One region of the Ruegeria sp. AM4 genome, then DNA from elsewhere that is predicted to be linked to it. Evidence: riboswitches for the same ligand, from Rfam matches in the RefSeq annotation. Region 1 holds a riboswitch; each other region holds the start of a gene.
The links. A riboswitch is a leader RNA that binds a small molecule or an ion and turns the genes downstream of it on or off. The one in region 1 is predicted to bind cobalamin.

Region 1 (9,948 bases):
CCCCCGACGCCATGTTGCCAGCCATAGCGCAAGGCACTATCGGGATCGAAAGACGCGCTGACGACAAGCGTGCGGGTGAACTGCTGGCGGCCATTCATTGCACCACAACTGCCGACCGGCTTGCCGCCGAGCGCAGCTTGCTGGCCGGGCTCGACGGGTCTTGCGAAACGCCGATTGCCGGGTTGGCCGAGCTTGACGGCAATTCCCTGCGTCTTCGCGGTCAGGTTTTGCGCCCTGACGGGTCCGAATCCATCTCTGAATCGATTGAAGGCCCAGCCGAAGATGCCGCTGATCTGGGCCGCGAACTGGCAAATTCTCTGCTAAAACAAGCGGGTCCCGGTTTTTTTGAGTGGCGGGCCTGAAAAATTTTACCTTAATGTGAACTTCTTCACTGAACGCCCCGCTTCGATGGTACAGTATGAGGGTGTTCCGGTTCGGATGTCAGATCAGTCTCGAATATATCGAAAGTTTTAGCCGGTTTTGTTTTAGATAGTATTCGAGGGGGCGAGACCGATCCATCTGACCGAACACGACGGGCCGCAGCGTGAAAACGCCGCGGCCCGTTTCGTTATGGCACTTTAGCTGCCCGAGCGCAGTCTTTCGACCCGACCGGCAGCATCATGGTGGCTGAATTCGACCTGCCCGTCCCGACTTGCGGCCTGGAAATCCACGATCCTTCGCGGCAATGCGTTGAAGAACCGTTTCAATCCAGGCTCAAGATCGACGGCCAAAGCTGAACACGCGCGGCAAAGGCCGGACACCTCATCCCGCGGTCGATGTTCACGGATCGCGGAAATCAGAGTTTGGTGCTTGCTGCGCAACGCCTGAAAATCCCGGGACTCTGCCATTGCTCGGTCGCCGACAAGCACAAAGACCGGCTCGGGCTCGGCCTTGCCTTTTAGGTCAACGAACCCGGCCTCCAACATCGCCAGTTTCTGACCAACCGCCGCATGGATCGCGCTTGAAAGCAGAATGTCATAGTCCACATGGCGGCAGGTCTGTTCGATCCGTGCGGCGACATTCACGACATCGCCGATGACGGTATAGTTGAACCTGCGGCGCGAACCGATATTTCCAACGCAAGCAGCGCCCGTCGCACAACCGGTCGCCAGGGCAAGGGCGGGCCGTCCGCGCATGATGGGTGCTGCATTGAAATCGGCCAGCGCCCGGCGCATTTGCAACGCCGCCTGCGCCGCACGTAACGGATGATCCGCGACCGGCACGGGCGCGTTCCAGAATGCCATGACCGCATCCCCGATGAATTTGTCGATGGTTCCACGCTCGATCAGGATTTGATCCCCAATTTCCGAGAACAGAGCGTTCAGCAAAGTGACCAATTCGGTGGCTGAAACGGATTCGGACAAAGGTGTGAAGTCGCGGATATCCGAGAACATCACCGTGATCTCCTGCGAGTTGCCGCCAAGTTTCAGCTGATGACCACTGGCCTCCATCTCGTCCAGTATCTCGGGCGCGACATAGTGCGAGAATGTGCGGCGAATGACCCGTTTTTCGCGTTCGGTCGAAATAAAGAGGTAGCCCGCCAACAGCCCGAAATTGGCCATCCCGCCCGCCAGCGGAAAAGTCGCGTCAAACAGAACCGAGTGGTTTTGAAACGCCAGCCAACTGATCACGATCACAGCCGCAGCGGCCACCCCACCGGCGACAAAGGATGCCACCGCGCCGTATCTGGACATCACGAACGTCACCACCATGCCCAGAATGACAAAGGCCAGCAACTCCAGCGCCGCGGTGACGTCGGACCGGCTGAGCGTGTCCCCCAGAATGATTTGCTCGATGATCTGCGCGTGAATCGACACACCAGGGACGGATTCGCCCAGCGTCGTCTCGCGCATATCGAACAGACCCGCCGCCGAGGTCCCGACCAAAATGATCCGCCCCTCGATCTGGGCCCTCAGATCGGGGTCGTCATCGCGCTGCATGATATCATCTGCCGAAAGATAAAGGCCCGGATGATCGCGCCTGTAGCGCACCCAGATCTCGCCGTTTTCCGTGGTCGGCAGCAGGAAGTCCCCGATGCCGACCGCCAGCATGATGCCAACCTCATCCTGCGACCCTTCGGCAAAATAGACAGGCTCACCCATGGCAACGCGCAGCGCTTCGACACCCAGGCCAGGCATGACGCCGCCGGGACCGGACCACAGCACCGGCACGCGTCGGACCACCCCCAGCCCATCCAGGGGCGAAACATTGACGCCTCCGATCCCCAGCGCGTCGTCGCCCAAGGGCGGCGCAAGAGGGGTCCAGTGCGGAACACTCACAAGACCGGCGGCAGGTTGTTCACCGATTTCAACCAGCCCGGCCTTGGGCGCGACGACGGTGCCGCTGTCGGTTGATCGGGCTGCGACGCCCATAACAACAGGCCAATTGGCCACTTCCGCACCGAACATCACATCGTTGTCCAGTAGCCGAGCAGCCCGGTCCGCCCGCAGGACATCCGCCAGCGCAGGGTCCCGCAACAGCCGCGACACGCTATAGCGGTCGGGTTCGGCAAACAGCATGTCAAAGGCAATGGACGCTGCACCATAATGGCCCAGACGCTCGACCATCTGCGCCAGTTGCGTCCGCGGCCAGGGCCATTGACCCCAAGCGGCCAGGGATCGTTCGTCGATATCGACGACCCGCACAGGCAGATCCGGGTCATAGGCGCGTGGCGAGACCCTTTGCAAGACATCGAAGTAAATGAAGCGCGACATCTGAACCGGATAGGGGTCCAGAACGCGAATGAAGCAGCCAAACAGGATCAAACCCAGCCCGACCAAGCGAAAACCCAGCCGCCGCGCCAACGAACCTTTGGCGTTACCCGCCACGCCAAACTCCTGTGGGCAAAGGGGACGAGACAGGTTTCATCGCGGCTATCTCGTTTCGGCCTCGGCTGTAATTCCTCCGGCCGTCGCACTGGCGGACGTACCTGACCCACCCGGTCCGTCATCTGAGAGGTTCACCGACACGCTGACGCTACCGGCCGTGGAACTGGCACTCGTCGTCGAGCCAGCCCGCGCCTCGGCACGCGTGGTAGGTGGGTCGGATCGTGTCGGAGCCGAACGGCTTGCCGATCTTGTGCCAGCGGATGATCGGGCCGCTTCGGGTTGCTCTGCTTCTTCGCGCTGACGTGGTTCTTGCGTTTCCGCACGCACCCGTGGGGCCAGCGCCTCGGTCCCCGAGCATCCACCAATATTCACCCGCAACGGCGGCAGCAACCGCTGCTGTGCTTGCAGGAAAGGAAACCCGCTGGACACAGCCTTGTCATATTGCGCAGCGTTGACCGGCTGGCCGACCCCCCCGGACGGGCCGGTGGCAAACATGCTGCATTGCGAATCCCCGCGACGGCACCCGCCTCGCAGGCTGCACATTTGCACCTCGCCTTCGAGAACCAGCATCGCACTCTGGCTGCCGGACGGCACCCAGATATCGAATGTTGTTCCCCGCACCGCCATCGTGGCTGTTGGCGTTTTGATGGAATAGGCCCGCTTTTTGCTGTTGCCGGAAATAAATCGAAAGCTTCCACCCAAAGCCTGTACCGCAAAGCTTTTGGCCTTGCGATTTCCGCGCAGCATCGACACATCCAGCACCATCTTGGCGTTTGGACCGACGGCAATCTTGGTCTGGTCAACAAAGATCAACTGCACCACACCCGACCGGTTCGTGGTAATCATGTCGCCCGATGCCACATCCATTCCCTTGCGCAGGGTCATGGTCTTTCCCGCACGAACCACTTCGGCGCCAGGCTTGACGCTTAGCACTTTCCCGATTGCGGCTGATACCGACGCCGGTAGCGTCACAATGAATAATGCGAATACAAAAACTTTTACCCAGGCCAAAACCAAGTCCCTTCCCCCAAAGGTTCCCGTTGGGGCGACAAACGCCCCACGCCCGATTTTGCACCTCAGAATGCTTACTTTATTTGGTCATTTATGTTCTAAAATCTGAACAAATATGCACTGAAACAGATATGTTTGGCAAGTATTGGGCCCTTTCGGGTCGGCACCCGAGGCCTTATGGGGTCATGGATTCACGGCTGACCTGTCGAAATCGTTCCGAGGCTCGCCAGCATCAACGGTGTTTTGATGAACAATTGGTTGAAACCGACGGCTCAATCCGCACACGTAATCGCTGATTCAGCACAAGCCCTCATCACAAGTCCACCAGCCGACGCGGTTTTCTGTTCGAGATGGTCGGCGTTCACCCGGGATGCACCGCCGCGCGCAAATGCAATTCTCGGTGTTTCACCGTAATATCAACAAGTTCTGCAGATTTACCGAGATACAGCACCACATGGAAATTTCGTCTTGTATTCCCGCTGCTTGCAAGGATATACCCGTCGGCGGAGACGTGGCCGAGTGGTCGAAGGCGCTCCCCTGCTAAGGGAGTAGGCCCGGAAGGGTCTCGAGGGTTCGAATCCCTTCGTCTCCGCCACCCATCACTTTCACACAATATTCCCGAACGTAATCCGACCCACTCTGCCGGGAGTTTATTTGTTACCATCGCGTTTTGCGGTTCGGGACCCAATCCGTTGTCCGCGTTCAGAATTTTCCGTTGTCGTTTTTCCATTCGCTGCGCGGAGCGATGGTTTCGACTGTGTCCCAATGCTCGGCGATCAGATCATCGTGAACGCGGAACAGGTGATAGAAACCGGTATGAACCCCAGCCTTGCTGCCTTCGCACATGCACAGGACAAAATTGCCCTCAGCCAACACACGATGCAATTTGTGGTGCTGGATCAGGTGCGTACCGTCCTGGACCGCGTCCAATGCGGCGCGAAAGGCGTCCGCTCCGTCGCCCAGTTCGGGGCTGTGCTGGATCAGGTCTGCATGCACGAATGTCGCGAGCAAGTCGGTCTGACCACCAACCAGCACCTGTTCGGCAAACCGGCGCACCAGATCCCGGTTCTGCTCGGTCTTGTCCAAATCCGTGGTGTCCGCGCTGCCGTCCAACATGCCACGACCTGACGGGTTTGGGCCTTTGAGGGGTTGGATGTTGTCCCAATGTTCGACCGCCTTGCCATCCTCGAACCGAAAGACCTCGAACGCGGCGCGCAGGCTGGAAAAGTCGTATTCGTTATGCGCAAAAGCAAAGTCACCATCTTCGAACACCCTCATGAATGTGACCCGGGGATTCGTTTTGGCCAACCGCGCGAACAGATTGGCCAAGCCCTCGCTGCCTTCATGTGTCTGGGGATTGTGCTGAATGTATCTGGCTTCGTTGACTACGGTTGCGGCTTCGGGATCTCCGGTCTCGATGCCTTTCAACAGCTTTTTGAGCAGGTCTTTTTTCGATGCCATGTCATTTCATCCCGTTCTGGAGGCCTTTGCACGCGAGTCAGATTAGCACCAAACTATGCCTGTGTTCGAAAATAACCTGGGTATCATGCTGTCACTCACCGACTGAATTTTGGTTGACGGACGATACCCGAGTCTGGCATCTGCGGTCGCGTGTCCGGTTCCGGGTTTGCCCGGAGAAAAGGGAATGCGGTGCGGGTTTTGTCAGACAAACACCCAATGCCGCAACTGCCCCCGCAACTGTAGGCGGCGAGCAGGGCTGACATGCCACTGGGGTTTCCCGGGAAGGCCAGCCCAACGCTTTGACCCGCAAGTCAGGAGACCTGCCGGATGTGCACCCTCGGAAGGGGTGTGTCACTGACGCCGGGGTGTGCGTCGGGTCTGTTGCCCCGAATACGGGAGCAGGCTCGGACCGTCCTGGTGTCAAACAAGAATGCGTGCCGGGGTTGGCACGTCGGGACAAGGAAGAAGACCCCATGAAAAAGCTGCTCTGCACGGCTGCGGTTGCGCTGACTATTCCAGCGATCGCGCAAGCACATTTTCTGCTGGAGTACACCACGGACACCATGATTGATGCGCCGGGCGATGTGCCGGTCAAGCTGATCTTCTGGCACCCGTTTGAAAACGGCCACGTCATGGATCTGGAAAAGCCGCAGGAATTCTATGTGATCCACAATGGTGAAAAAACGGACCTGCTAGAGACGCTGGAGCCTGTGCGCTTCACCAGCCCTGAAAACGAAGGTGCGGCCTTCAAAGGGTCGGTGCCGGTCAAGCGGTCGGGCGACTATGTCATGGTCACGGTGCCTCAGCCTTATTATGAGGAATCCGAGGACATCTATATCCAGCAGATCACCAAAGCGTTCCTGAATCGCAATGAGCTGCCGACCGATTGGATGAATCCCGCAGGTCTGCCGACCGAGATCATCCCGCTGAACAAGCCCTACAACATCGTCGCGGGCTCGACCTTTACCGGTCAGGTACTGGCCGACGGTCAACCGGTCGCCGGGGCCGAGATCGAGATCGAGTACATGGCAGCAGAGCCGAAAATGGACAGCGCCGCACCCTCGGATCCGACCGTATCGCCAATGCCCGGCGGTGCCGTTGTCGCGATTTCGGACGCCAATGGCTATTTCTCCTTCGGGGTTCCAAAAGCCGGATACTGGGGATTTGCAGCACTTGGTTCGGGCCCCGCGACCGAGCATGAGGGCAAGGAACTGAGCCAGGATGCGGTGATCTGGATCCGCGCCTGGGATCTGGAGTAACCCCGGATGCACATCGTCGACGGTGCCCTGTCCAACCCGGTCGTGATCGGCGGTGCGGTCGCCGCCGCAGGTGGGATCGCCATCGGGCTGCGGTCGCTTGATCTGGACCGTATCCCCACAGCCGGGGTGCTTTCGGCCAGCTTTTTCGTGGCTTCACTGATTCACGTGCCGATCGGGCCGTCGTCAGTGCATCTGATCCTCAACGGTCTGGCCGGGCTTTTGCTCGGCTGGGCCGCATTTCCGGCCCTGTTCGTGGGCCTGTTGCTGCAGGCGGTGTTCTTTGGCTTTGGCGGGTTGACCGTATTGGGTATCAACACGCTCAACATCGCCTTGCCGGCGGTATTGGCCGGAATGTTGTTCCGGCCACTGATCGGGCGCGGCACACCTGTGGCCGGTGCAATTTGGGGTGGAGTTGGCGGCGCGTTTGCCATTGCCGCCACGACGATCATGGTTGGCATATCGCTGGCGTTGTCGGGGGATGCATTCCTGCCTGCGGCGAAACTCGTGTTCTTTGCCCATATCCCGGTGATGGTAATCGAGGCGGTGCTGACCGGATTTGCCGTCCTGCTGGCGCGCAAGGTCAAACCCGAGCTATTCGCCACAAGGACAATCGCATGATACGGTTTGCTCTGATCTTTGCCATCTGTTGTGCGCCTTTGCCCGCTTTCGCACATAAGGTGATCGCCGGGGTTTTTGCCTCGGGTGACGCCATCGAAGGAGAGATTGGCTTTTCCAACGGTGACATGGCAACCGATACCGAGGTGATCGTGACTGGTCCGGATGGGTCGGAACTGGGCCGCACGGTGACCGGTGCGGATGGGTTTTTCCTGTTCACGCCGACTACAGCCATAGCGCACACGTTCTTTGCCGATCTTGGCGCGGGCCATGTGGCCGAAGTTGTCATGTCGGCGCAGGACGTGGCCGGGATCATGGGCGTTGCAGTCGGCAAGGAAGGCCTCTCCGAGAGTAAAGCGGTTTCTGCCGAAACCACGGCTGGCAGCGGGTCGGTGGCATCGCTGACCGACGAAGAACGGCGGCTCATCGCAGAGGCCGTGCGAGACGAAATCCACCCGCTGCGGCGTGAGATCGCCGCCTATCGCGAACACAACGATTTGCAATCCATACTTGGCGGGATCGGGTACATCTTCGGCCTGTTCGGGGTTGGCTTCTATATAGCCGCCCGGCGAAAGCGGTCTTCCTGATGGCACACGTACTGGGGTCACAGGACAAGGCATTGGCCGGGGCTGTCGGCCCGGAACGGCAGGGAATGATTGCCCCTCTCGATCCTCGCATGCGCATCGTCATGGCCTGTGTGTTTGCGATTGTTGTCGTCGCGTTGTCTTCGCTGGTGGCGCTGACCTCAGCGTTGATGATCGCGCTGTCGCTGCTTGCGGTATCCCGCCTGCCATGGCGCTCGACGTTGAAGCGTATGGCGATGATGGACGGGTTCATCATATTCATGCTGGTGCTGTTGCCGTTTTCCGTGCCCGGCGATCCGATCTTTTCGCTTTGGGGCTTTACCGCCAGTTGGCAGGGCGTTTGGCAGGCCGTCGAAATTGCCCTTACCGCAAATGCGGTGATCCTGGCGCTGATGGTGCTGGTCGGCACGATGGAACCGGTCGCGTTGGGCCATGCGCTGCATCGTTTGCGCTGCCCCGAGACGCTGGTGCATCTGCTGATGTTCACGATCCGCTATATCGATGTGCTGCACGAAGAATACCAACGTCTGCGGGCCGCGATGAAAGTGCGTGGTTTTCGGCCCGGTACGAACTGGCACACTTATCGCAGCTTTGGCTATCTGGTGGGTATGATGCTTGTACGGGCCATCGAGCGGTCCGAACGCATCCTTGGCGCGATGAAGTGTCGGGGTTTTTCGGGTCAGATGCTGCTGCTTCAAGACTATTCGCTGACTCGTCGGGACATTGCCTTCGGCCTCGGGCTCGGCGCGCTGTGTCTTGCATTGATCATTGTGGATTTCGCATGACGCTCATCGCGCTGGACAGCATCTGCTTTGCCTATCCCGGACAGGACCCCGTTCTGAATGGGGCCTGCCTGACGCTAGACGCCGGGCAGCGCCTGTCGCTCACCGGTCCGAACGGGTCCGGCAAATCCACGCTGTTGCGCATTGCGCTCGGGCTACAGCGCCCGTCTTCGGGCACCGTTTCCGTGTTTGGCACCCCCCGCCGCGTAGAGGCGGATTTCCACGAGGTGCGCCGCCACGTCGGCCTTGTGTTTCAGGATCCCGACGATCAATTGTTTTGCCCCACCGTGGCCGAAGACATCGCCTTTGGGCCGCTGAACCTGGGCAAGACAAAGGACGAGGCGATCGCCATCGTGGATCAGGTTCTACGCGATCTGGATTTGACGCATCTCAGGAACCGGACAACGCACAAGCTGTCGGGTGGGGAAAAGCGCCTGATCACGCTGGCAACGGTTCTTGCGATGAACCCCCAAGCGCTGTTGTTGGATGAGCCGACCAACGCCTTGGACACCAAGAACGAGGCGCGGCTACTTGAAATCCTGCAATCCCTGCCGCAGGCGATCCTGCTGGTCAGCCATGCGCCTGCGTTCCGCCGGGCGCTGGCCCCGGACAGGTTGGACTTGCAGGATGGCAAGCTTATTTCGATGTAACTGCGCCGCCGGTAACACCCCCCGTAAGATGCCGATGTCAATCGCGGTCGCTTGTCATGGAAAACCTTATCAGGTAAGGCAACTGTAACGTTATAAGATCACAAGGTGGTTCTCATGTCCAAGAAGCTTGTATCCCTTTCAGTCTCTGCCGCGTTACTGGGTGGCACCGCATTGGCGGATGCACCAAACGTTGCGGTGGACATTGCTCCGGTTCATTCTCTGGTCGCTCGGGTGATGGGTGATGTTGGCGAACCGCATCTCATCGTGCAGCCCGGGGCGTCACCGCATGGATACACCATGCGTCCCTCAAATGCGGATGCGTTGCAAAATGCCGATGTCGTGTTTTGGGTCGGAGAAGACCTGACGCCATGGCTTGAAGGAGCAATTGATACGCTGGGAAAAAACGCATCGGTCACAGCGCTGCTTGAAGCTGATGGAACCACATTGCTCGACTTCCGGGAAAGTGCGTTGTTCGAAGCCCACGACCACGGGGACGATGACCACGACGATCATGGTGATGAGGACCATACCGATCATGATGATCATGATCACGACGACCATGGGGATGACGATCACGCGGATCATGATGACCACGGTGATGAAGATCATGCGGACCACGACGACCACGATCACGATGAACATGGCGACGAAGACCACGCGGATCATGATGATGAAAAGCATGCAGATCACGACGATCACGGACATGATGACCACGATGATCATGATGACCACGCCGGGCACGATGACCATAACCATGG
Region 2 (9,948 bases), on a different contig from region 1:
GCGGTTCCGGGGGCCACGCTGGAAGATATTCAAGAGGCGCATTCACATCTGGTTCTGCTGCCTCAATGTGCGGGCTTCCTCAAGGAACACGGCATTCGTGGCCGCGTCAGCCCCGACAATGCCCGCGCTGCACGCGAAGTGGCCGAGGCCGGAGACAAACACTCGGCCGCGCTGGCCAGTGAGCTTGCGGGCGAAATCTATGGTCTGAACGTTTTGGCCCGCCATATCGAGGATCAGGGCGACAACACCACCCGCTTTTTGGTGATGTCACGCCAGGCCGATCTGAACCGCCGTGGCGATCATGGCATGATCACAAGTTTTGTCTTTCAGGTCCGCAACATCCCCGCTGCGCTGTACAAGGCGATGGGCGGGTTTGCGACAAATGGCGTCAACATGACCAAGCTGGAAAGCTATATGATCGATGGCTCGTTCACAGCCACGCAATTCTATGCCGATATCGTTGGCCACCCCGACGACCGAAACGTTCAGCTTGCCATGGAAGAGCTTGAGCACTTTACGACCAATGTCGAGATTCTGGGGGTCTTCCCGGCGGTGCGTCCGCGCGGTTGACGACGCGCGCCGTCAATTGAACTCTGATTGGCGCAGGCCGCTGCGCCAAGCGAGCAGGATGAGGTCGACATTCGCATCAACGCCATTTTCGGAATCGATTTCCAGATCATAGACTTGCCCCGCGTGAATACTGCGCTGATCCTGTATCGCGCTACCGATGCGGCGGTCTGCCCTTTGTGCTTCTCGTTTGGCCAGTTCAGGCAAAGCGCAATGAACGGCCACAAAAAGGACGTCATGTTCTCGAAAGAGCGCGCGTAGCACGTCGGCCCATCCTGGGGTGTCCAGAATATGCTCGACAATCAGATTGTTCCCGGCGTCTGCATAGGCCGCCAGGGATTGATGAAACCCGTCAAAGACGCGGTCACGCGACTGACGGCAATCGAATGCGCCGCTGCGAAACCGATCCATCGGAAGAACGCCTGAATCGCGCAAGTGATCAATGGAAACATGCCAGAACGGCACTTCGATCCTGCTTTGAAGCGCCCGGGCCAGCGTGGTTTTGCCGCTGCTTGATGCGCCGTGCAAGAATATCACCTGAGCCATTGGGAAACCTCTGGATCCAATTGCGCCAAACCGGGTGCCTTACATGCCGTGCCGATACCTGTCTTCCATTTCGCCAGCGAAATCGCTCAGCCGGGACTGGAACTGCCGTCGCAGGCGCGACTGCCCCAGCTTAATTGATTGCAGCAGCAACCGCGCGGGCAACGTCTTGGCGGCAAGCGACATGGTTAGATTCAGCCGCGTTTGGCGTTTCGACAAGGCCAGCAGCTCGACCTTGGTGACACCGACCATCCCCTTGCTGGTTGCCTGAAACTGCATCAGGCCCGGATCTTCGCGGTCGGTCATCTCAATTGTGACCTCGCGTGGTTTGCCCCGGATATTGAAGCGGGTTTCCCAGATCATGCCCACATCGGCGTTGCCCGACCCCTCCATGCGCCGCACATCGGCACCCCGCCGGACGGCCATGCGCTCGAACCGGTCAAAATCCGAGACCATCGCGAATACGACGTCGATCGGGGCTTCGATGTCTTCCTGCGCTGAAAATTGCATTTCTGTCTGTCTTCTTTGCCCTATTTCCAGTCCAGTTTTGCGTCAGTCCAGACTGTCCGCAAGCCAGTGTTGCAACAGGAAATGGGCAATCGCGCCCTTTCGCGCGGGCAACAGACTGTCATGTTCACCCGCAAACACCTGCATCATTTCGGATTTGGTGACCCACATTGCGTCTTCGATTTCCACCGGATCTATGCGGATTTCGCGAGACAGCGCCTGACCTGCGCACCCCATCATCAACGAAGCCGGAAATGGCCAGGGCTGACTGGCCAGATACTGCACCTCACCGACCGGCACGCCGGCTTCTTCCATCACTTCCCTGCGCACGGCGGCCTCCAAGGTCTCACCCGGTTCGACGAACCCCGCCAGCAATGAATACATCCCTTCGGGCCAGCCGGGCGAACGCCCCATAAGCACCGCGTTTCCATGGGTGATCAGCATGATCACCACCGGGTCGGTGCGCGGAAAGTGCTGCGCGCCGCAAGCCGGGCAACCGCGTTGCCACCCACCCTGCGATATTTCGCTGGCAGCGCCGCACTTGGCGCAGAACCGATGCGTGTCATGCCACCCGATGACCGCTTTTGCAGTTGCCGCCAGTTCGGCGTCGCGCGGCGTCAGCCGGGTCATGATCCGACGCAACTCGGCAAAGACATCGCCTTCGGGCAGGTCGGGATGCTGCTGTTCGGTCTTGTCAACAAAAGCGCCGACATCCGACAGATCGAGCCCCTCGGCCTGCCAGCCCGAAATATCCATCGCAAAGATCGGAGCGTCGTCGCTGTCGCACCCAAGAAAAACCGGCGCCTCAATTGCGCCACCGGTCGCGGCTCGGATCACCTCATGCGTCATCGGGACAAAAGCAAGACGGTCCAGCGCCGGGCCACACACCAACACCTTGCCCCGCCACAGCAACAAGCAGCGAGCCGCCGCGCTTTCGCTTGCTTCGGCCAGTTTAGCTGCGTCGCCGCGAATATGGGCCGCACGGTCCAGACCCGAGCCGCCGAATGTCACCTGTTCCGCGCGTTTCATCTCACTGCGTTCCCTCGATACCGGGGTCAAGGGCTGCCACGTCTTGGCCTCTGGCGCAACGCCGTTTCATCAGGCAATATTGATATGCCGCCGAAAGACCGCAGGGCCGCCCCTGAAATTGCATTAACTCGTTTTTTAGTGAACACAATATTACCAAGACAGTCAGAAGCAGAAATTTTGGACAAGACAGAAAGATCGTCGCAGAGCGAAGCTGACCACCCGTTGGCGCGGGTTCGGATTTTGGCCACTTCGGACCTGCATATGAACCTGGTCGGCCACGACTATTACTCCGATCGCCCCGACGTTCGGATCGGATTTGCCAGAACCGCGACCCTGATCCGCAAGGCCCAACGCGAGGCTGCACAGATGGGTGCCCTGACCCTGTTGTTAGACAACGGTGATTGCCTGCAAGGGACACCGTTCGGCGACTTTGCAGCCGACCAAAGCGCCGCACCGCACCCATTACCGCTGGCCTTTGCTGCGTTGGGCTATGATGCGGTCGGTTTGGGGAACCACGACTTTGGCTTCGGGCTGGATTTCCTGAAACGGGTCGCTGATCAGTTTGACTGCCCGTTGATCTGCAGCAACATGCGGCTCGACGACGCCACACCGATCTGGCAAAGCGCGGCGGTCCTGCCGCGCTGCGTGACCTTGAACGGCAAACCCGAACCTCTGAACATCGGCATCCTGTCCGTCCTGCCACCCCAGACCACGCAATGGGAGGCGCACAAGCTGAACGGGCAGGTCACGGCCACGGATATTCTAACCTCGGCGCGGGACACTGCCATCGAACTGCGACAACAGGGCTGCGATCTCGTGATCGCTCTGGCTCATTCGGGGCTTGGTCCGGCAGAGGCGAAACCCGGTCTGGAAAACGCCGCCATCCCCCTGGCCTCTATGGACGAAATAGATGCGATTATTGCCGGGCACACGCATCTGACATTGCCGGGCTCCGCTCATAATGGGCGGCGCCATGTCGACGCGCGAAACGGTCTGGTGCACGGCAAACCCGTGGTCATGCCAGGGTTTGCCGGATCACATCTGGGTGTGATTGATCTGACGCTGACCCGAAAGAACATCTGGCGCATTGTCGACCGCAAGGCAGAGCTGCGCCCGATTCACTCCCCCGCTGACGGGCCCGCGTCAGGCGTGAAAGAAGACCCCGAGATCATGGCCCTGCTGGCCAAAGCGCACGCAGAGACCCGCCAACGCGTGGCCCGCCCGGTGGGCCGGGTGGATCGGTCGCTGCACAGTTATTTTTCCTTTTGTGCGCTGGATCGGGGTTTGCATCTTTTGGCGGCGGCGCAGGCGGCCGCGCTGCGCCCTTACCTGCGGGACAGTCAGCTCGCGGACTTGCCAGTGCTATCCGCCGTCGCCCCCGCAAAGTTCGGTGGGCGGGCCGGGCCAGCTCACTACACCGACGTTCCTGCCGGCGAAATCTCGATCCGCCATGTGGCTGACCTTCAGGTCTTTCCGAATGAACTGCGTGGCCTCTGTGTCAGTGGCGCGCAGGTTCTCGACTGGCTTGAAATGTCTGCGGGCGTCTTCAACCAGCTCTTCCCCGACGCGCCACAAGAGTTGCACGATCCGGACCGCGCGGGTCACAATCTGGATTTACTCTATGGGTTGGCCTGCGAGATCGATCTGTCACACCCCGCCCGGTTCGATGCCGAAGGCCAATTGAACGACCCGGCGCATCGCCGTATCCGCATGGCATCGATAAATGGCTTGCCCATCGACCCGGATCAGAAGTTTGTCGTGGCAACAAACAACTACCGCGCCAATGGCGGCGGCAACTTTCCGATTGCTGGTCGGGCACAAGTTATCCCGATCCCTTCGCTGCCCGTTCAGAACGCACTGATCGACTACATAAAGAACTCGGCGCGGCCTGACCCGCTCGAATCCGCACCACGGCCGTTTACATTTTCGTCACTGGGTGGCGCGAAGACGATTCTGAGGACCGGCCCGAACGCGCGCGCGCACAGCGCCGAGCTGGCGGAATTCGCCACAAGCGATCTGGGCCTGGATTCGGACGGATTTTTGCGCATTCAACTGACGCTGTGACGGGTTGCCATTTTACCGCCAGGCACCTATATCGGCAGTCGAGAGGTTGGCGCGGGCGAGCGCCTCGCCAACCTGGTCAGGTCCGGAAGGAAGCAGCCACAACGAGCCCCGCTTGGGTCGATGTCCAACCTCTCACTTGAACCTTTCAGCCACAGGAGGGCTTTTATGATTGTAGCAAAGACCCTTCGGGCCGCTCGGTTCTGACTTTTCGATCACCGATCGCGGCCTGAACACGTTTCCGACGGATGTGCATGCGCCATTCGTCAGGATTGCTGTACCTGAGAACAGGCAGATCAATGGATTTTTCACTTTCGGATCTTGGATGGTCCTCTCACTTTGCCGCGCAACACGCGGTCGATCCCACTTGCGCACCCTATCGCATCACCGGCGTTCACCGGGACCGTCTGACAGGCGTGTCGCCGGAGGGCGAAGCGCCTCTGCTGACACCCAATCGGTCAACAGGTGACTTTGCCGTCGGTGACTGGGTTCTGGTCGACGACCAGCAACGCGTTCAGCACCTGCTGGACCGCCGCAGCAGCCTGCAGCGCCGCGCCGCCGGAACCGGGGTCGAGGCGCAGCTGATCGCTGCCAATGTCGACGTGCTGTATATTGTCAGCTCTTGCAACGCCGATTTCAACCTGCCCAGACTAGAGCGCTATCTGGCACTGGCCCACCAGGCCGGATGTTACCCGGTGATCGTTCTGACCAAGGCAGACACCTGCGACGAGCCCGCAGACTATGCCCGGCGCGCCGAAACTCTGGGGCCGTTCCTGACGGTTCTGACAGTCGACGCGCGGGACCCCATGGACATCGCGCAAGTGCTGTCCTGGTGTCCTGCCGGGCAGACTGGGGCGCTGGTCGGGTCATCCGGCGTCGGCAAAACGACACTGGCAAATGGCATGACCGGACACAGCGACGCCACCGCTTCCATCCGCGAGGATGACGCACGCGGGCGGCACACCACAACCGCGCGGGCCCTGCGAAGGCTGCGCAACGGCGGCTGGCTGATCGACACCCCAGGTATGCGCGCGCTGCGTTTGCTGGATGCGCAAGACGGCGTTGACGAGGTGTTTTCGGATATCACGGAACTGGCGCAGAATTGCCGGTTCTCGGACTGCCAGCACGTCTCGGAACCCGGTTGCGCTGTGCAGGAGGCGATCGCTGCAAGCGCGCTCGACGAAGACCGGTTGGACCGGTGGCGCAAACTGCGACGCGAGGATCAGCGCAACTCAGAAACCCTTGCCCAATCCCGCGCCCGCGACAAGGCGTTTGGCAAGATGGTGCGATCGGTTATGCAGGACAAGAAGTCCCGCAAGGGTGTCTGACACCCGGGGGCACCATCAAGGTGCCCCTACTTATCTGGCAATCAAATTTGGCCAGAGCGCTGCGTTCTTGCGCGTAAAAACCCCGATATGACCGATCTCGGACAGGCCAAAATCCTTTGCCGACAACAGATGCCGACGCGCCTCGGGACCGTAGAGGTCCGCAAGCCGCCAGACCGCCTGAGGCGGCACCATCTGGTCATCGTCGAAAGTGAACAGGTCAACCTGCCGACCGGCATCGGGCCAGTTGGCTACGGGCAGCCTATGCCCGATCTCCGGTACATAGTTCTTTGGCGCGGTACACCAGCTCCGCCATTGCCAATAGACCGGAGCCGGTAAGTCCGTTCCGAACCCGGTCAGCTTGCCCGGCAAATAGCCCAGCCCGCGAGTCGCCAATGGCGCGTGGGCGTGCCAGAACAACCACGCCAGCGAGCGATAAGGCCAAGGGTGATCCGACAGGGTCACCAGCCCGGAACAGACACAAATCATGCGATCGATCCGGTCCGCGTCCGGTTGAACCGGCCCCAGCATGGCCCCCACCGAATGCCCGATTGTCCAGTGTTGCGCGTCGGGAAAGCGCCGCCGCATCTCGGCGCGCGCGGCAGGCATGTCAACCAGGGCCCAGTCGGCCATTGTCGTCTTCGAATCCGCCAGCGCCCCCTGCGACGAGAGCCCGAAATCGCGATAGTCATAGGTCAGGCACGCCATGCCCTGTTCTGCCGCCAGCCAGCGCGCGAAATGGCGATAATAGTCTCTGGGTACCCCCGTGGCGCTGTTCAGGACAACGACCGTCTCGGGTTCTGACGCAGGGCTGTACAACCGCGCCGACAGTTTCGCCGGGCCGGATGCGAAATGAAAATCTTCCGTCAGAACTGCAGTCCGGGTGTCCAGCATCGCCGCCTCCGAAGCTCCTTGCATTGTTTCTGAACTAAGTAGTTCACTTTGCAGTCCACATGGTCTGATACGCCGAGTCAACACTTTGCCAAGTTGACCAAACGTCCGCCTGCGCAATTTTCCTCGGGCATCTTTCAATCCGCTTGACTCGCACCGGGCTGGCCCGCTAGCGATTGGGCGATGGTTTCCGCGTCCTCAACCGAGGCCGGGATGAAAAGGGAACACGGTGCGGCCCACTCCGGATTGTCCGGAACACGCCAAATCCGCGACTGCCCCCGCAACTGTAAGCGGAAAGCAATGCCGAGATACCACTGGCCGCAAGGCTGGGAAGGGCGGCAAAGCGACGACCCGCAAGTCAGGAGACCTGCCATCAAAACTGAAACCGAAACTCGGGCGGGGTGTCCGGGCAGGGTCAGACCGCCGGTTGCGGTTTCTCCTGATCGATACCCCTCAGCCCACATGTGCGGAGGGCACATCATGATCTGGAAGACCGAAACGCACCAATTTACGGCAACCGTCTGTCAACGCACCGGCAAGACCTGCCCGGCGCTGGCGCGTGTGGCACGTGCGCTGGTGCAGTCGATCTCGACCGCGGGGCAGGCAACTGCGCGAGATCTGGAAATAGACGGCAGCATCGAACTGGGCCATTGCCCCGACGGGTGCACAGCACGGTTTCGTGCGCAAGCAGACGAAGTCCGCATCTTTTGCGGAACCGGCGAAGCAGCCGATATCGACCGTTTGGATGACTATGCTGACCTGATGTTTGGCACCGAATTCACGACATTGCCGTCGGGCGCGATTCCAAATCCGCCTTGCGCGATGCTACAGGCTCTGGCAACCGCACCAAAGGCTCAGGCAACGACAGAATCGCAGGTCAGAATCTGAGGTTATGAGGCAGCAAGCGCAACAGCTGGCGCGATGGCCCAATGCAACTGGTCATCCGTCTCGACCGCGCAGGGCCGCAAGGCGCGCAGGCGCGTCAGGGCGGTATCCGGGTTCTCGCCGCATTCCACCATTAGGCGCAGCACGATCATGCCTGACCGCCCGCAGCCACCGCGGCAATGAACGAGTACACGACCCCCGCCTGCCAATGCCTGACGGGCCGAGGCGCTGACCCGTTTCCAGCGTTCGCGGATTTCCGCCGATGGCGCGCCAAAATCCTCGATCGGCAGATGCGCCCAGCGGCTGGCGCGGCTTTGCACGTCGCGCCCAAAGTCGCGCGCGCCATCCTTGATCATCTCGACCTCGGTGGTCATGGAAATCACCAGACCCGGCTGCCATCCGGCGACCATCTCCAGATCGCCGAGATAGTCCCCTCCCCGCCCTGGCATTGAACTTAGCGCAAGCGAGCCGCCGCCCACCTGCAATGCATGGATCACCATCTGAGACATCTTTGCGTTCCCCCCGAAACGTAGATCAGAAAGTCTTACCCCTGGCCTATGAATCGGAGATTTTACCTGCGCCGGTCGCGTTTCCAAAACAAAAATCCTGGCGACCCGCTGTGGACGCGGGCGGCGGGGGCCTCTACGCTGCGGTTTGAACGAATCCAACCGAGCAGACATGACCGACACACCCAGCCCCGCCTATCAGGTTCTCGCCCGCAAATATCGCCCGGAAACCTTTGCCGATCTGGTGGGTCAGAACGCCATGGTGCGCACCCTGAAGAACGCGTTCGAGGCGGACCGGATCGCGCAGGCCTTCATCATGACCGGCATCCGGGGAACCGGTAAGACCACAACTGCGCGGATCATCGCCAAGGGCATGAACTGCATCGGACCGGACGGCAATGGCGGCCCAACGACCGAGCCCTGTGGCCAGTGCGAACATTGCACTGCGATCATGGAAGGCCGTCATGTCGACGTGATCGAGATGGACGCCGCCAGCCGCACCGGAGTGAACGACATTCGCGAAATCATCGACAGCGTCCGCTACCGCGCTGCCAGCGCGCGCTACAAGATCTACATCATCGATGAGGTTCACATGCTCTCGACCAGCGCCTTCAACGCGCTGCTCAAGACGCTGGAAGAACCCCCTGCGCATGTGAAGTTCATCTTTGCCACGACTGAAATTCGCAAGGTACCGGTCACGGTCCTTTCGCGCTGCCAGCGGTTCGACCTGCGCCGGATCGAGCCCGAGGACATGATCGGCCTGCTCAGCAAGATCGCCTCGGCAGAAGGTGCCCAGATCGCCGAAGACGCGCTTGCGCTGATAACCCGCGCCGCCGAGGGCTCGGCCCGCGACGCGACCTCGCTGCTGGATCAGGCGATATCGCATGGCGCTGGCGAAACCAGTGCCAATCAGGTCCGCGCCATGTTGGGGCTGGCCGACAGGGGTCGGGTGCTGGACCTGATGGACATGATCCTGCGCGGCGATGCGGCGGGCGCGCTGACCGAACTGAGCGCGCAATATGCCGAAGGCGCCGATCCGCTGGCGGTTCTACGCGATCTGGCCGAAATCACCCACTGGGTCTCGGTCGTCAAGATCACCCCGGATGCCGCCGAGGATCCAACGGTGTCGCCCGACGAGCGTGCGCGTGGGCAACAGATGGCCGAGGCCCTGCCAATGCGGGTGCTGACCCGCATGTGGCAAATGCTGCTCAAAGCTCTGGAAGAGGTTTCCGCCGCGCCCAACGCCATGATGGCAGCCGAGATGGCCGTGATCCGCCTGACCCATGTGGCGGACCTGCCCAGCCCCGAAGAACTGGTAAAAAGATTGCAGGATACCCCGCCACCGCCAAATGGTGGGCCGGGTCGCGGTCTACCGGCCGCCTCGCAGGGTAATATTGCGCCACAGGCAACCGCCCAACCGACTCTGACAGCCGCACCACGCGGAGCCGCAGGCGCGCCTTCAGCCGCTTTGGCGCAGGACGTACAGACCGCTCTGGCGCGCTATCCGACCTTCGAGCACGTGGTCGAACTGATCCGGTCGAACCGGGACGTCAAACTGCTGGTCGAGGTCGAGAACGGCGTCCGTCTGGTCTCGTACCAACCCGGCCGGATCGAGTTCACCCCGGCCGAGCAAG
Region 3 (9,948 bases), on a different contig from region 1:
CACCCAGCGGGCTAAAGCCGGATCATGCTCGAAAGTCGCCCAGCCCTTCTGCTGAAACGCATCTACCATCCCAGTGCCTTGCGCAGCATGTTCAGTGCGACCAGCGTCAAGAACACTGCAAACACCCGACGTAGCGGCTTGGGGTCCATAGCGTGCGCAAGTTTCACCCCCCACGGGGCCGTGGTCATCGTCATCGCGATCACGATCCCAAACGCCACAAGGTTCACCGCGCCAACCGTCAGCGGTGGGCGATGCTCGGGCGCGATGGACAGAAACAGAAAACCCAGCACCGATGGCACGGCGATGATCACGCCAAACCCCGCAGCGGTCGCCACCGCCCGGTGGATCGGCGTGTTGTAAAGGCTCATCAGCGGCACGCCAAAGCTGCCACCGCCGATGCCCATCAGCACCGACAAAAACCCAACCGACGGCGACAGGGCGCCCCGGCGCAAACCTTTCGGCATCGCATCGCCCAAGCGCCATTCTGACCTGCCCAGCCCCAGATAAGCGCCGATGACCATGCCGAGCACGCCAAACAGAGCCTGCAACACTTCGGTCCGCAGATATGACGCGACAAGGACGCCTATGACCGCCCCAACAGCAATCCCTGGCCCCCAGCTGCGCAGGATGTCCCAATCCACCGCGCCCTTTTTGTTGTGGCTCATCACCGATCGAACCGAGGTGACGATGATCGTTGCCAGAGATGTCGCCAGACACATCTGCATCAGCTGCGGGCCACCATACCCAAGCGTCTGAAAGGCATAGAAAAATGCAGGCACCAGAACGATGCCTCCGCCAACGCCAAGCAACCCGGCCAAAACCCCGGCAAAAGCGCCGATCACAAGCAAAAGGCCCAGCATCTGGGCCAGCAACATCGTCTCGGGCATTCGTCTCCCATCCCGGCCGGGGGCCGTCCTAAACCGCCCTGTCCACCTGCGACAGAGGTACCACGCTTTCCAAAGCACGCAACATCACTTCGGGGCCAGCATTCTCTTGCACGGCACCCTCGGACAGCGCACGACGCCAGCCGCGCGCGCCAGGACGCCCTGCGAACAAACCCAGCATATGCCGGGTGATCTGATGCAACCGCCCACCTTTGGCAAGGTGACGTTCGATATAGGGCACCATCTGGTACACGACATCGACGGGGTCGACACTGCCTCCCGCACCAAATATCTGCCGGTCCGCATCGGCCAGAACCTCGGCAGGCTGATGATAGGCGGCACGCCCGATCATAACCCCGTCCAACCCTGCCTCAAGATGCGCGCGCGCCTGCGCGAGCGTGGTTATGCCCCCGTTGATCGAGATATGAAGATCGGGGAATTCGGCCTTCATCCGGTGAACAAGGTCATAGTCCAACGGTGGGATATCCCGGTTTTCCTTGGGGCTGAGCCCTTGCAGCCACGCCTTGCGCGCGTGGATGGTGACCCGCGCGCACCCAGCCGCCTGGATTTTGCCCAGAAAGTCAGGCAGCACCTTGGCAGGGTCCTGATCGTCCACGCCGATCCGGCATTTGACAGTCACCTCGACGTCCACCGCCTCGCGCATCGCTCTGACGCAATCGGCGACGCGCTCTGGCTCTTTCATCAAAACGGCCCCAAACGTACCCGACTGAACCCGATCAGAAGGGCACCCGCAGTTCAGGTTGATCTCATCATACCCCGCCTCGGCCCCCAGTCGGGCAGCCCGCGCCAATTCCTGCGGATCAGATCCCCCCAATTGCAATGCCACGGGATGTTCCTGCGGGTTGTAGTCCAGCAAATGCACCGCTCCGCCCCGCACCAGCGCAGGCGCTGTCACCATCTCGGTGTACAGCAAACTCTGCGCACTGAGCAGGCGATGAAAGAAGCGACAATGGCGGTCGGTCCAGTCCATCATCGGCGCCACCGAAAGGCGTGAAGCGGTTTTCACGTTATTTTTCAAAATATTAACCTCGCCCCCAAATTTCCACATGGCACGACGTTCCGGGGTATCCGATCGTATTGCCAGGACATTTGGCGGTTTTCGATTCTGAGTTGCTACCGTGTAGCACAACTGAACCAACAGAACACCGCCCCGTCTGCGGGCCTAATCATCCATGTGTGCCTCGGTATCTGGCTGAGCCAGAGTAATCGGCAGCCAAGCCCGACCGCTCATTACTGAAGAAAGCCGCAATCAAGGTGTCGCAGGTTTCCGTGTTCATAACGCCAAATGTGTAAGCGTAAACCAACGCCCATATTGGACGATATCGAAAAAACCCAATGAGCGTCCTGGCTTGACCTCTGTGCATTGCCGCTCGTTCTGGATCATTTCAAAGCCGGAAGAGACCTAGATCTTTTGCACCGCGACCTGCGCGCCTTTAATCGCCTTGAGGCGTACATCTGCCGAATTCTCACCCAAAAACTCGTGGAAAGCGCGCATGACACCGTCTTTCCACCATCCCTTACGGTGATAATCGTCCAGCATGATGACGCCGCCGACCATCATCTTGGGCAGGATCGCCTTCAGATCGGCCTTGACGCCCTCGTAGGAATGGTCGCCGTCCACATAGGCAAAACCGATACTTCCATTCTTGAACTGGTCCATCGCCGGGACCGAAAAATCGCGGATCACTGAAACCTTACCCAAGGCAATCTCATCGCGGTACTTTTCCTTGACGGATTCGTAGATGCGATCCATGTCTTTCTTGCTGCGCGCTCCGGCAAGCGAGACGCCATCGCCCGAGTCTTCCTGAACGCCCCAGGGATCGATGAGAACAAGCTTGGACGGTTGCAACCCTTCCAGCAGGATCTCGGAAAATTCGCCCTTCCAGACGCCGATCTCGATGCTCAGCTTGCCCTTTGGCATCAGTTCCAGCAACTCGCGGCGCAGGCCATCCTTGCGCTCGCGTTGCATGGCGCGCTTGCCGCGTCGCACGGGTGCGGTGACAGGGTCCGCGACCGGTTCAGCGGCCTTTTCCGGCTCGTCCAGCGGGGTTTGCAGGGCCGTAACAAAATCGGTCCAATCCGCGCGCCGCCTGAGCTTTCCGGCTTTGGTTCTGTGCCAGTTGCAGGCGCGTTCGTGAAGTTCGACAAGCTTTTCATCAGCCATCATCTTTGCACGCATCTCGTGCATGCCAGGCATATGCCCCAGGATCGAGCGATCCTCGACATTGTTGTGGTTCATCATGTTCCAATAATCCAGCCCCTGATCCTGGCTGATGTGGTTGGTGCGGCCACGATCACGTTTTACCAGAAAGCTGTCGGTGCTGCGAACGGCGTAGTGATGGATACGCGCATATTCGTGGCTGAACCCGCGCCAAGCGCGCCATTTGACCTGATCGGCGGGATACTCGTTCCCGCCCGCATCGCGCCACAGTACATTTTCATAAGGTGCCTCGGGGTTGGGCGCGTGTTGCTCGTCTATGCGCGGTCTGTGGGCGCGGAACCGGTTGAACTTGCCATTGTTGCGGAACAGCGTCTTGAAACCCTTCGCCTTCTGATGCGGATATTTGTGCTCTGGCGCTGCGTGAAAAAAGGTCTCGGGCACGGGGCGGTCTACGAACTCACGCTGCCCCCCCTGCCCGAACATGCGCCAACACATCGAGATCGCGTCGGCATCACCACTGGCGCGGACGAAACTGCGGATATCACCGCCGGGGACGCGAATGTTGATGTATTCGTCGACATCCAGGCTGAGTATCCAGTCCGAGGCCAGATAGCTAGGGTGGCGTCGGGCTTTGGAAAACGCGACCGTCTGTGGCTTTTCCTTGGGGCTGACAGGGTTGCGTTCGTGATGGGCCCAGCCCAATTCTTGCAGGCGGTCAGCGATGGCCGCGGTCCCGTCCGAGCAATCGTTGGTATAGATCAGAATGTCATCAAATCCGATTGAGCGGTTATAGGCCACCCAATCGATCATGAAAGGTCCTTCGTTCTTCATCGTTGTCACGATGAGAAAGGTCTCATCCGTCATATTACGCTCGCTTGCCTGTGCCACTTACGGACTATTGGTTATGTGTTTAAAATAGCCTTAAGTTTTTGTCCAACCCGGAAGGCAGCCCAAAGGCGCCTGGGTTGGACCACCGACAACGAAAGCGCGCCGCCCTCAGACAGCCTGCCGGTTCGCCGGAACGACCTCATAGCCTGGCTCTTCGGGTTCATCATCGGCCATCTCGGCCGGAAATCCGGGTGCGCGAATGTCCAGGCCAGTCGCCTCTTCCAGTCGCTTGATGATATTCGGCGAAAGCTCGCGGTCACCAAACCGGGCGATGCCGTCTTCAAAGATCTTGATCATCAAGGGGTTGATTTCAAGGGGAACTCCGGCCCGGTCGGCAACCTCTTGAAACAGGCCGATATCCTTTTTCACAAGATCCATCGTGAATGAGATATCGCGCGAGCCATTGAGGATAACCTGGCTTTCGGTTTCGTGAACGAACGAGGTGCCCGACGAGATCTTGATCGCTTCGTAGGTCGTGTTCAGGTCCATTCCGGCGGCCTTGGCGGTGACCAAAGCTTCGGCGCAGGTGATCAGATTGGCGGTAGCAAGATAATTTGTCATCACTTTCAGTACCGAGGCCGAGCCCAGCTCGCCCGTATGCAGGATGCGCCGCCCCATCGTGGTCAGAAACGGCAGGATGCGTTCGAATGTCTCGCGATCACAGCCTGCAAAGATCGAGATATTGCCCGTCGCGGCCCGATGACAGCCCCCCGAAACCGGGCAATCCACCGCAGCACCGCCCTGTTCGATCACCATTGCGCCCAGACGCTTGACCTCGGCCTCATCTGTGGTGGACATCTCCATCCAGATTTTGCCCGGTCCGACCTCGGGCAGCATCTCCTGCATCACCGCATCCGAGGCAGCGGGCGAAGGCAGGCAGGTAATGACCGCGTCGCAGTCACGCATCAGTTGCGCTGGGCTTTCGGCCGCTTTGGCCCCTTTGGCCACAAACTCGGCGACCAGATCCGCGTTCAGATCATGAACCGTCAGATCGATCCCGTTGCGCAGCAGCGAGCCCGAAAGCTTTCCGCCAACATTTCCAAGGCCAATGAACCCTACTTTCATAGTCCGATACTCCGCATTCGAATTTCTCGACCATGGCAGCACGATGTACCAACGCAAATCATGCCGCCGAACGACGCTGGCAGGTCGTTTTTCATCACCCTGTGCAATCCGTGAGCGCGACACGCTTGACAACGCGCCCGCTGGTGCCGCATGTCCGATCCGTTGGTGTCTGCAGCAGCAGATGAAAAGGGAATGCGTCAGCGGTTCTTCCGTCAAACGCAGCCGCCCCCGCGACCGTGACCGGAGAAGGTGCCCAATGCCACTGGCCTTATGGCCGGGAAGGCGGGACACCTGCCAGAGTGACCCTCTGACATCCGCAAGCCGGGAGACCTGCCAACACCCGAAGTTGAAACCGGACGGGGTGTTCCGGTGTCGGGTCCATGTCGCAATACGTGGCCCGCATGAAACCCCGTCCCCCACGAAGAGGATTTGGGGGGATGAGAGACATGACCGAGACCGCTCCGGTCGAACTGTTGGTTTGCACCACCTGCCGTCGCGGGCTGCCCGTTGAAGATGACGCACAGCGCCCCGGTACATTGCTGCATCAAGCGCTAGAACAGGCTGGCCTGCCCGAGGGCATCACCCTGAAAGCTGTCGAGTGCCTGTCGAATTGTGACGAGGGGTGTTCGATCGTGCTGCGTGGTGGCCCGGATCGCTGGACCTTTGTCTATGAACATCTGAACGAAACCGATCATGTTGATGTGATCGTTGACGGCGCGACCAAATACCTTGCGACCGAAGACGGTCTGGTCAAATGGCGCGAACGCCCCGAACATTTCCGCAAAAACTGTGCGGCCCGCATTCCCCCTAATGGAGCCCTGAAATGAGCAATCTCGAAAAACTCCCCGTGACTGTGATCACCGGCTTTCTTGGCGCGGGAAAAACCACGCTGGTCAAGCATCTGTTGCAGAATCCGCAGGGCAAGCGTCTGGCTGTGGTCGTCAACGAATTTGGCGATGTGGGCGTGGATGGCGACATCCTGAAATCCTGCGCCATCCCGGATTGCCCGGCGGAAAACATCATGGAACTGGCCAATGGCTGCATCTGCTGCACCGTTGCCGATGATTTCATCCCCACGATCGAGGCGCTGATGGCGCTCGAGCCGCGCCCCGATCACATCCTGATCGAAACTTCGGGGCTGGCCCTGCCCAAGCCGCTGCTGAAAGCCTTCGATTGGCCGGATATCCGCTCGAAAATCACCGTTGATGGCGTGATCGCTTTGGCTGACGCCGAGGCGGTCGCCGCCGGACGCTTTGCCCCGAATGTGGCGGCGGTGGATGCTCAGCGTCTGGCTGACGACTCGATCGACCATGAAACGCCTCTGTCCGAGGTGTTCGAGGATCAGATTTCCTGCGCCGACATTATCCTGCTGACAAAGCCCGATCTGGCCGGCCCGGAAGGCGTCACCAAAGCCAAAGCGATCATCGCAGCCGAAGCGCCCCGTCCGTTGCCCGTGGTCGAAGTGGCTGAAGGTGCCGTGGATGTCCGCGTTGTTCTGGGTTTGGAAGCGGCCGCAGAGGATGATATGGCGGCACGCCCCAGCCATCACGACGGTCACCACGATCACGAGCATGACGACTTCGAAAGCATCATCGTCGAACTGCCCGAACAGTCTGATCCGGCGGCTCTGGTTGCCAATATCGAACGTCTGGCCAAGGAACTGAACATATTGCGCGTCAAAGGCTATGCCGCCGTTCAGGGCAAACCGATGCGCCTGCTGGTGCAGGCCGTTGGTGCCCGCGTTCGTCACCAATATGACCGCCTGTGGGAGCCGGGCGAAGACCGCCGCTCGCGTCTGGTTGTCATTGCAGAGCATGACGACATCAAGGAAGCCGAAATCCGCGGTATCCTCGTGGGTGTTCCAGAGGCCGCCGAGTAAGCCATGCACGTCGTCTTCCGCGAAAGCCACGGGCTCGAGGAAACCGAGACCCCAACCGATCTGGGCCAGAGCCCAGCGGATTTGGTGGTGCTGTCCTTCTCCGACAGTGACCTCGGCGCTTTCGCGGCGGGCTGGCATCGCGGAGGTGGTCCCGAGGGACGGATGCCGACGCTGCGGCTGGCCAACCTGACGGCGCTGAAACACCCGCTATCTGTCGATACCTATGTCGAACAGACCTTGGAGGGGGCCAAAGGCATTCTGATCCGTCTGATCGGGGGCGTGCCCTATTGGGCCTATGGCTTGCAGCAGGTTCTGGCCTTGGCGCAGGCAAAAGGCATTGCTCTGGCCGTTCTGCCCGCCGATGGGCGTGAGGATACACGGCTGGACGACTATTCCACGCTGCCCGTCTCTACCCTGCGACGTCTGGCGCATCTGTGCGACACCGGAGGAGAAGTCGCGGCACAGGCCGCCCTGGCGCAGATGGCCTTGGCTGCGGGGTTGTACGCCGGGCCGGTGATGGGTGCGAAAACCATACCCGACTGCGGCGCATGGTGCCCGGATCGCGGTGTCATCCCGGCGGACAAGGCGTTCTCGGGCGACGCAAGGCGCATCCTTGTGACCTTCTATCGGGCCTATTTGACCTCCGCCGATACCGCCCCGGTCGCGGCCCTGATCCGCAGCTTACGCGCGCGCGGGCTCGAAGCGATTGGCTTGTTCGCACCATCCCTCAAAGCGCCAGCAGCCGCAGACTGGCTGCGTGAACAGGTGGTTGCGATGAACCCGTCGGCAATCATCAATGCGACCTCGTTCTCGGGAAAGGGCGCGTCGGGCACCTCGCCTCTGGACGCTGCCAATGTGCCAGTGTTTCAGGTCGCGCTGGCCACGTCGCGCCGCAAGGCATGGGCCGAGGCGGAACGTGGCCTGTCGCCTGCCGACCTCGCCATGCATGTGGTGCTGCCGGAGGTCGACGGTCGCATTTCGGCAGGCATTGCATCGTTCAAAGAACCGGGCAAACGCGATCCGCATCTGGAATATTCCCGCTTTGCCCACCGCGCCGAACCCGAGCGGATCGAGGCGATCATTGATCGCGTGACCGGCTGGCTGAATTTGCAAAACAAGCCCAAGGCGGATCAGGTGCCCGCTCTGGTGCTGTCCACCTATCCCGGCAAGGATTGGCAGATGGCCCACGCGGTGGGTCTGGATGCGTTGGCGTCGGCCGAGGCAATGCTGGCCGATCTTCAATGCGAAGGCTATGAAACCGCGCCTGCCGAACCGATTGCTGAAACGCTTTTGGACGCGCGGATTTCATGGTCTCTACACGACTATCTTGAAGCATTGGCCAACCTACCCAAGCAATTGCGCGCAGACTTGCAGACCGTTTGGGGTGAGCCTTCGAACGATCCTTCTTTCTCCGATGACGCCTTCCATTTTACCGCCCTGCGCCGCGGCAAGGCGCTGATCGCGCTGCAGCCCGAACGTGGCACGCCCGAGCTGCGTGATGACGACTATCACGACCTGTCCCGCACACCGCGCCACAGCTATGTGGCCTTCTACCTGTGGCTGCGCGAAAGCCTGCGCGCGGATGCGCTGATCCACATCGGCGCGCATGGTACGCTGGAATGGCTGCCCGGCAAATCGGTCGCTCTGTCCGCCGAGTGCTGGCCCGAGGCGCTGATCCGCGATCTGCCGGTGATCTACCCCTTCATCGTCAACGACCCCGGCGAGGCCGCGCAGGCCAAACGCCGGATCGGAGCTGTCACGCTGGGCCATATCCCTCCGGCATTGAAGGAAAGCGGCACACCCGACCGCATGGTACGGCTGGAATCGCTGCTGGATGAGTTTTCGAACGCCGATGGCCTGGACCCCAAACGCCGCGACCGTTTGCAAGCAGATATTAGGGACGAGGCGCAGGCCATTGGTCTGGAACGTGATCTTGGGCTCGATCAGGCCACCTGCACCGCCGAGGCAATCACTCGCATCGACCGCTTTGTCTGTGACATCAAGGAAAGCCAGTTTGGCGACGGCCTGCACATCTATGGCCGGGTTCCTGAGGTCACGGGCAATTTCGACCCCGCGCCCTCGGCCCATGCAGAACGCGAGGGCCTGATGGGCGCACTGACCGGAAAACGGATCGAGGCTGGACCCTCCGGCTCCCCCTATCGCGGCCGTTCGGACGTGCTGCCGACAGGTCGGAACCTCTACACCACTGACCCGCGCTCGGTCCCGACCCGTGCAGCCTATGCTCAGGGCGTGAAACTGGCCGAGGAATTGGTGCGACGGCATTTGCAAGAGGAAGGCGACTATCCCAAGGGACTGATCGTCGATCTTTGGGGGTCGGCCACAATGCGGACGGCGGGCGAAGAATTCGCCATGGCGCTGCACTTGCTGGGTGTGAGACCGGTCTGGGACAAAGGGTCCGAGCGGGTGTCGGGCATCGAGGTGCTGCCGATCACCGACCTTAGCCGCCCACGTCTGGACGTGACTTTGCGCGTCTCCGGCCTGTTTCGTGACGTGTTCCCGACGCTTTCGGCCCTGTTCGGACAAGCGGTGCGCGCGCTCTGTGGACGTGACGAAGCACCGGATTGGAACCCCTTTGCAGGACGAGGGCCTGCCGCGCGGGTCTTTGGCCCAGCACCTGGCAGCTATGGTCTGAACATGACCCACCTGTCCGAGACCTATACCGACGAGGCGCGCGCGCAGGCAGGCGAGGCTTGGCTGGACGCAAGTTCATTTGCGCTGGAAGGCGAGCACATCACGCAGGACGTCGATGGCATCACGCAGCGCGTCGCCAACGCGGACAGTTTCGTGCATCTTCAGGATCTGACCGAAACCGATCTGCTGCTGGCCAATGATTATGCCACGCACGAGGCCGGTTTTGCCGCCGCAAAGAAGGTCACCGGAGGTACGGCGCAGCTGTATCATCTGGACAATACCAACCCGGACACCCCGCGCGCGCGCACCCTGCCCGAAGAAATCAGCCGCGTGGTTCATGCCCGCGCCGCCAATCCTGCGTGGATTTCGGGCATGCAGCGTCACGGGTTCCGTGGCGC

Region 2: it holds a riboswitch for cobalamin, as region 1 does, so the genes downstream of both, ACR0JA_RS14035 (hypothetical protein) here and ACR0JA_RS11625 (DUF4198 domain-containing protein) in region 1, are expected to answer to the same signal.
Region 3: it holds a riboswitch for cobalamin, as region 1 does, so the genes downstream of both, ACR0JA_RS00315 (DUF1636 family protein) here and ACR0JA_RS11625 (DUF4198 domain-containing protein) in region 1, are expected to answer to the same signal.

What each region holds. Positions count from the first base shown of each region.
Region 1 is NZ_JBQFXD010000005.1:71,927-81,874, reverse strand. Features, by position in the region: gene hemC (hydroxymethylbilane synthase) at 1-362, shown strand, start outside; gene ACR0JA_RS11645 (CHASE2 domain-containing protein) at 579-2,828, opposite strand; gene ACR0JA_RS11640 (FecR family protein) at 2,874-3,713, opposite strand; tRNA gene ACR0JA_RS11635 (tRNA-Ser) at 4,345-4,434, shown strand; gene ACR0JA_RS11630 (nuclear transport factor 2 family protein) at 4,542-5,300, opposite strand; cobalamin riboswitch at 5,439-5,642, shown strand; gene ACR0JA_RS11625 (DUF4198 domain-containing protein) at 5,774-6,559, shown strand; gene cbiM (cobalt transporter CbiM) at 6,566-7,177, shown strand; gene ACR0JA_RS11615 (cobalt ABC transporter permease) at 7,174-7,761, shown strand; gene cbiQ (cobalt ECF transporter T component CbiQ) at 7,761-8,543, shown strand; gene ACR0JA_RS11605 (energy-coupling factor ABC transporter ATP-binding protein) at 8,540-9,190, shown strand; gene ACR0JA_RS11600 (zinc ABC transporter substrate-binding protein) at 9,305-9,948, shown strand, end outside.
Region 2 is NZ_JBQFXD010000006.1:224,380-234,327, forward strand. Features, by position in the region: gene ACR0JA_RS13995 (prephenate dehydratase) at 1-570, shown strand, start outside; gene ACR0JA_RS14000 (chloramphenicol phosphotransferase CPT family protein) at 583-1,113, opposite strand; gene ACR0JA_RS14005 (SRPBCC family protein) at 1,153-1,620, opposite strand; gene nudC (NAD(+) diphosphatase) at 1,663-2,646, opposite strand; gene ACR0JA_RS14015 (bifunctional 2',3'-cyclic-nucleotide 2'-phosphodiesterase/3'-nucleotidase) at 2,824-4,710, shown strand; RNA gene ffs (signal recognition particle sRNA small type) at 4,750-4,848, shown strand; gene rsgA (ribosome small subunit-dependent GTPase A) at 5,007-6,035, shown strand; gene ACR0JA_RS14030 (alpha/beta hydrolase family protein) at 6,066-6,926, opposite strand; cobalamin riboswitch at 7,091-7,312, shown strand; gene ACR0JA_RS14035 (hypothetical protein) at 7,404-7,811, shown strand; gene ACR0JA_RS14040 (protein-tyrosine phosphatase family protein) at 7,814-8,317, opposite strand; gene ACR0JA_RS14045 (DNA polymerase III subunit gamma/tau) at 8,487-9,948, shown strand, end outside.
Region 3 is NZ_JBQFXD010000001.1:61,102-71,049, reverse strand. Features, by position in the region: gene ACR0JA_RS00340 (hypothetical protein) at 1-69, opposite strand, end outside; gene ACR0JA_RS00335 (sulfite exporter TauE/SafE family protein) at 63-887, opposite strand; gene dusA (tRNA dihydrouridine(20/20a) synthase DusA) at 916-1,953, opposite strand; gene ACR0JA_RS00325 (glycosyltransferase family 2 protein) at 2,308-3,930, opposite strand; gene ACR0JA_RS00320 (NAD(P)-dependent oxidoreductase) at 4,063-5,058, opposite strand; cobalamin riboswitch at 5,166-5,371, shown strand; gene ACR0JA_RS00315 (DUF1636 family protein) at 5,466-5,846, shown strand; gene cobW (cobalamin biosynthesis protein CobW) at 5,843-6,898, shown strand; gene cobN (cobaltochelatase subunit CobN) at 6,902-9,948, shown strand, end outside.